Regions from separate parts of the Spirosoma agri genome, predicted to be linked through region 2. Evidence: riboswitches for the same ligand, from Rfam matches in the RefSeq annotation. Region 2 holds a riboswitch; the other holds the start of a gene.
What was found. A riboswitch is a leader RNA that binds a small molecule or an ion and turns the genes downstream of it on or off. The one in region 2 is predicted to bind cobalamin.

Region 1 (3,420 bases), 280 kb from region 2:
TCACCTAAATTGACCGATCCAACGGTATCGTTCGACAAAAACCGGGTATTGCTGATCAACAAAGACGACGCCCGCGAGACGACGTTTCTGATTGGCGGGAAGGGCATTACGCAAAACAACCCCGACTTCATCCCGGTTACGGTGGTCAATACCATTCTGGGTGGGCGGTTTACGTCCTGGCTCAACGACGCCCTGCGCGTCAACTCGGGGCTTACATACGGCGCGGGCAGTCGCTTCGGCACCTTCCGCAATAGTGGCACGTTTGCCATCTCGACCTTTACGAAAGTTAGCACGACAACGGAAGCCATCGACATGGCTCTGCACGTACTCGACAGCCTGCACCGGACTGGTATCGACGAGAAGACGCTGAGTTCGGCGAAAAACTACGTCAAAGCGGACTTCCCACCCCGTTACGAATCGGCCAGCGAGTTGGCGAACCTGCTGACGGATATGTTCAGTCTGGGCTTCGACGAGTCGTTTATCAACAATTTCCAGAAGAACGTCGATGGGTTGACCGTGGCGAAAACGCGGCAGATCATCGACCAGTATTTCCCAAAAAACAACCTGCAATTCGTCCTCATCGGTAAAGCCGACACGATTCGGGATAAGGTGAAGAAATACGGCACCGTCACCGAGAAGGAAATAAAAGCCGACGGTTTTTAAGTAGCGCGGACATCTTGTCCGCAGAGAGACGGAACTGGCGAGGCAAAATCGCTCTTGCAACTCCATTCCTCTGCGGACAGGATGTCCGCCTTACGAGTTTATCCCCTATCTTTGCCCCGCGTTTAAGGTTTGCCCTTCTTCGGATGGGTAATTAAAAGGGAACACCGGTGCGAATCCGGGGCTATTCCCGTAGCTGTAAGTTCTAGTAACCAGCCAGCAGCATAACAGCCACTGCCCTCGGGTGGGAAGGCGTTGCTGGTCGAACGAGCCAGAAGACCTGCCTCAAACGAATTCATGATTCGAGCTTTCGGGTAAAAAGCCGGGGATGAAAGACAGTTCGATGGGGTGGCCTGGTCACCTGTGCGGTCACAAACGGGCCTTTGGTTGCGTTTGTCTTTTATTTCAGTTTCCGACAGCTCATTACTTAATCTCCGTTTATCTGATTAATGATGAGCAAAATCAGTACCTTATTGTCGGCCGCTCTGGCCGTATCAAGCCTGTCCGCTTTGGCGCAGGAAAATCCCCAACCCGCTTCGTCGCGACCGGTTCAGCTGGATGCCGTTACCGTTACCGCCAACAAAACGGAACAGAAACTGTCGCAAACCGGCAAGGTCGTCACCGTACTATCCGACTCCGTCTTACAGCGTTACGCGACTCAGACCGTGAGCGAACTCTTGTCACGGCAGGCCGGTCTGCAAATTGTAGGGTCGAATGGACCATTGGGCACCAACCCGGACATTTACCTGCGGGGCGCTTCGTCCGGCAACACCCTGATTCTACTCGATGGTCTGCCAGTGTATGACCCATCCGGAACGTCCAACACGTTCGACCTGAATTTACTGACCGTGGGCGAATGCGATCGCATTGAGATTCTTCGGGGGGCGCAATCAACCAGTTACGGGTCTGATGCTGTAGCCGGAGTCATCAACATTTTTACGAAGCGGGGTAGCAATGCAGCTGGCAATAAACCATTCGGCGTGAATGCTTCCCTCAACTACGGAACGTATAAAACCTTCCGGGGAACGGTTGGCGTGAACGGTCAGACAAGCCGGTTATCGTATAACGTTCAGTACACGCGCTTATCATCGGCGGGTTTTTCGGCGGCTACCGACCGAATCGGTACTCAGAATTTCGACAACGATGGCTACAAACAGAACGCGCTGGTGGCGAACCTGACGTTGCAACTATCATCCCGGTTGAGCTGGAAATTGCAGGGGTTAACGACGGGCTATACGGCGGATATTGACAACGGAGCGTTTGCCGACGAAAAAGATTATACGTATAAGAACACGTTTAAGCGGTTTGCGACGGGGTTCGAGTATAAACACGCCCACGGACGGCTGATGCTTAATTACGGAATCAGCGACAGTCGCCGGACGTACAAAAACGATTCGACGAGTGTGGAAGCGAACGCATCCGAACGTTATTCGTATCAGGAATACGGCGGAGTGACTCATTTCCTTGAAGCGTATCACAACCTGAAATTGGGTTCGTGGGGTGAAATCCTGACGGGCGTAGATTACCGATTCAGCAATACCGACCAATCGTATTTATCGATCAGCCAGTATGGGCCCTACCAGTCGCCACCGATTGGTGCTGATACCGCCCGCATTGGCCAGCTTGGTATTTACGCTACCGGTATCCTGACGCCCTACCGCGGTCTTTCGGTCGAGCTGGGTGGTCGCTACAGCCGCAACTCGTTGTACGGCAACGTATTCACGTATTCGTTCAACCCGTCGTATCTGGTGTCTGACCGGATCAAGCTGTTCGTTAACCTGTCGTCGGGTTTCCGGGCACCTACGCTGTACCAGCTTTTCTCGCCTTACGGCAACAAGGCCCTTCGTCCTGAATATAGCTGGTCTACCGAAGCGGGGGTTCAGCTGTTTACCCGCAGCCGCAATGCCTGGGTTCGCGCCGTGTATTTTGACCGGCAGATCAAGGACGTGCTGTTCTTCGAGTCACTGAACACGGCTCCTTATGGCCGTTACATCAACTTCGACCGGCAGCACGACCACGGCGTTGAGCTGGAAGCACAGGCCGAAGTAAACAAACTGACCTTCACGGGTAACGTTCTGTTTCTGACCGGTGCCGTAAAAACGAACACGGCTGGCCGCGATACGACGTACAATAACCTGTTCCGGCGACCTAAAACGCAGCTAAACCTAAGCGTTGGCTACCGCGTTGTTCCAACCCTGTTCGTTTCAGCAACGTTGCGCTCGATTGGCGATCGGACCGACCGGTTTTTCAACAACGAGACATTTCGCACGGACAACGTAACGCTGGCGGCTTACACGACGATCGATCTGTATGTGGAAGGAAAAATTACGCCACAATTGCGTCTTTATGCCGACGTTCGCAACCTGTTTGACCAAACCTATTACGATATTTACGGGTACAATACCCGCCGTCGGAATGCAACCGTCGGGCTCCGGTTCACTTTGTAACAATCAAAACGTATGAAACAACAATTCAATCCCCGGCTAACGGTCCTGCTGCTGTTTATTGTGCTAGCGGCTGTCCTGCGCATTGCCAACTCGGCCCAATGGTCGCCGGTTGCCAATTTTACCCCCATTGGGGCGATGGCGCTTTTCGGCGGATCGTACATCCAGAACCGCTGGAAAGCCTTCGGTTTGCCGCTGCTGACGCTGTTCCTGAGCGATCTATTCATCAATATCGTGCTCTACCACGGCCAGTTTGGTATCATGTACAGTGGCTGGTATTGGATCTATGGCGTTTTTGCCCTCATCGTCTGGTATG
Region 2 (3,420 bases):
TCGTAACCGGACCCGTAAGCATCCCCTTGACCGGCTTGTCGGTCAGCGATTGCGCATAGGCCGACCAGCGTACAGTCATTGGGGCGGGGCGGTGCACATCTCCGTAGATGATCGGCGGTTTCACGCAGCGGGAGCCGTAGCTCTGCACCCAGCCGTTGTCGCTGAAGGCAAACCCGTCGAGCAATTCGCCGAAATATTCAACCATGTCGTTACGCTCAAATTCGCCGTGAACCAGCACGTCCAGACCAATTTCCTCCTGCCACCGGATCGCCTGTTCGGTTTCGACCCGAATAAATTTTTCGTACTGGTCGAGTGTCCGTTCGCCCTTTTTGTACGTAGACCGGTTGGTCCGAACGGCATCCGTTTGCGGAAATGAGCCAATCGTCGTCGTCGGAAACAGGGGTAGTTGCAACCGCTCATGCTGAAGTGCCTGCCGTTCCGCAAAGGCGGCTCCGCGTTGAGCATCCTGCTCAGTCAGTGCGTTTAACCGGGCCCGTACCGCGGGCCGATTGATGAGGGCAGAGGATCGGCGGGCGTTCAGGGCATCCTGATTTTTGGCCAGCACGTTACCGACCTGCTCGTTTTCCGGCTCATTAACCAGGCGAACCAGTGTGGCTACTTCATCCAGTTTCTGCCGGGCAAAGGCCAGCCATTGCTTGATTTCGGGCGTCAGCCCTTCGTTACGCATTTCCGAATTCAGGTCGCAGGGAACGTGCAACAGCGAGCAGGAAGGCGCGATCAATACTCGCTCTTGACCCAACGCGACTACCGCCCGCTGAATCGTGGTTCGCGAACGCTCCAGATCATTGATCCAGATGTTCCGTCCATCAACAACGCCCAATGACAGGCACGTTTTGGTCGACACGAAGTCCGTTTGCAGGATGTCGTCTAACTGACTTGGGCAACGCACCAGATCGAGGTGAAGCGCATGGACCGGCAACTGTACGGCCAGATTCAGGTTGGCTCCATAGCATTCAAAGTACGAGGCCAGGAGTAGGTTCAGCTGCGGGAATTGACGCCGAATTCGGTTGTAGGTCGTGGCGAATGCTTCGCGCTGCTGATCGGTCAGATCGAGCGATAGACACGGTTCGTCGAGTTGAACCCAGTCAGCCCCCTGCGCCTGTAGACGAGTCAGCACCTGCTCATAAACCGGCAGTAGACGATCCAGTAAATCCAGCCGGTCGAAGTCCGCTTCTTTTTCTTTCCCGAGCAGCAGATACGACACCGGCCCAATGAGCACAGGTTTTGGCGTAACACCGAGCGTTTGCCGGGCTTCGTCAAATTCGGTAAAAATCTTGTCAGAAACGAGTTCGAATGCTTGGTTGGCGGTAAATTCCGGTACGATGTAATGGTAGTTGGTATCGAACCATTTTGTCATTTCCATCGCCTTCAGGTCCAGACCGTTCTGCTGATAGCCGCGCGCCATGGCGAAGTACAGGGTCAGTCGGTCATCATCCGGACCGGCCAGTGGTCGAAACCGCTCGGGAATCGCCCCAACGGTCAGCGACATGTCCAGCACCTGATCGTAGAACGAAAAATCATTGCAGGGAACCAGCGTAATGCCAGCCTGCTGCTGCGTCAGCCAGTTGTCCTGTCGAATACGCCGACCGGTCTCTTCCAGCTGTTGACGGGTAATTTTCTGGGCCCAGAATTGTTCACTGGCCCGTTTGAGTTCGCGGTGGCTACCGATTCGTGGATAGCCGAGATTGTGTGCGATCATGTTGTAAATAAGATAAAATGATTGATCGCGTTCGATGCCGAACTCCATACGCCCACTCATTATCAATACTTTACCAACACGACATACCCGACCTGGCCTCGAAACGAAGCAGGTAATGAAAGGAACGTCAATCTTGATGAAGCCCAATCGCGTGTGGGCGTAATCAGCAAAGCTAAAGGCAAGTCTCCTGGCTTGTGACGGTATCTGCCGTCCTTCTCATCCCAGTAGCGGGACAATGGACATCGAGGGCAAACCCTTCTCTAAATGGTCACTGACAGTAGCAACGTCTGCTCGTGATTCTCACACGATTCCTTTTTCATTTCCTGAACCTCTCAGGAAAACCGATAGCTAATTTGACGGAAAACAAAGAACGTTGCGGCAAACTAACTGGATTCGGTCGGCAAAAACAAGAAAACATTGCGTTTGCAATTCTTTCTCCGGGGAACGACAAACCGTAAATCACCCGTCGTTGTACCAAATCTCGAAACCACTCCACCCATCCAATCGTTAGTAAGCAGAACGTATACTTATGGCGCACGAACACCATCACGACCATTCACATAGCCACGCCGGACACAGCCACGGACCCACAGTTCTGACGTCGGTGAACAGGGCGCTGGTCATTGGAGCCGTCCTGAACGCCGTGTATGTAGCCGTCGAATTTACGCTGGGCGTTTATTATAACTCACTGGCCCTCATTGCCGATGCGGGTCATAACCTCAGCGACGTAGCCGGTCTGTTACTTTCGCTGCTGGCCTTCCGGCTGGCGCGCATTCGTCAGACGCCGAGTTTCACGTACGGCTATCGTAAAAGCACCGTACTGGCCTCCCTGACCAACGCGGTTGTTCTGCTGGTTACGATCGGGGCTATTTTATGGGAAAGCATCCAGCGCTTTCGCCACCCTGAACCCGTTGCCGGGGGGCAGGTTGCCTGGGTCGCCGGATTTGGTATTCTCGTGAACGCGGGTTCGGCACTCCTGTTCTTCCGGGACAAAGACCACGACCTGAACATCAAGGGCGCTTATCTGCACCTGGCAGCCGATGCACTGGTATCGCTTGGCGTAGTGGTTGCGGGCATCATCATCAGTTACACCGGCTGGGTCTGGCTCGACCCCGTTATCGGGCTGGTGGTCGCTGCCGTTATTCTGGGTTCGACGTGGCGACTATTGAACGACAGTTTACGACTTTCACTCGATGGGGTTCCGGCCACGATTGATCTTCCCGCCGTACTCGCCGACCTGCGTGCTGTTGCGGGCGTGCGCGATGTACATCACGTTCATGTGTGGGCGATGAGCACTACCGAAAACGCCCTTACGGCGCATCTTGTCCTGCAACCGGGCTTGTCGGATGCTGCCGAGACGGCCCTAAAAGCCGACGTTCGGCATCGCTTGTTACACCGCAACATTGGCCACGCTACGCTCGAAACCGAGTTCAGTGCCGAAGCCGATTGTGGAGCCGGTGAATGCGGATAAATAGGTTTTACCTCCAGCTTCGTGATTGCCCACCAGGCTATAACCTAATCGGGTGATTAAATGCAACAATGTTGCATTTAATCACCCGATTAGGTAGCTTTGTTGAAAACCTCTTCAGATTATGTATTCAACCGTTGATTCATTTGATGTCATCATTGTGGGTGGGAGCTACGCGGGACTAAGTGCGGCTCTACTGCTGGGCCGGTCATTACGCAGCGTGCTCGTAATT

Region 1: it holds a riboswitch for cobalamin, as region 2 does, so the genes downstream of both, GK091_RS07065 (TonB-dependent receptor plug domain-containing protein) here and metE (5-methyltetrahydropteroyltriglutamate--homocysteine S-methyltransferase) in region 2, are expected to answer to the same signal.

Annotation. Positions count from the first base shown of each region.
Region 1 covers NZ_JAAGNZ010000001.1:1,717,404-1,720,823, reverse strand. The annotation lists gene GK091_RS07070 (M16 family metallopeptidase) at 1-663, shown strand, start outside; cobalamin riboswitch at 772-962, shown strand; gene GK091_RS07065 (TonB-dependent receptor plug domain-containing protein) at 1,110-3,107, shown strand; gene GK091_RS07060 (DUF6580 family putative transport protein) at 3,120-3,420, shown strand, end outside.
Region 2 covers NZ_JAAGNZ010000001.1:1,992,966-1,996,385, reverse strand. The annotation lists gene metE (5-methyltetrahydropteroyltriglutamate--homocysteine S-methyltransferase) at 1-1,720, opposite strand, end outside; cobalamin riboswitch at 1,881-2,081, opposite strand; gene GK091_RS08145 (cation diffusion facilitator family transporter) at 2,250-3,191, shown strand; gene GK091_RS08140 (NAD(P)/FAD-dependent oxidoreductase) at 3,313-3,420, shown strand, end outside.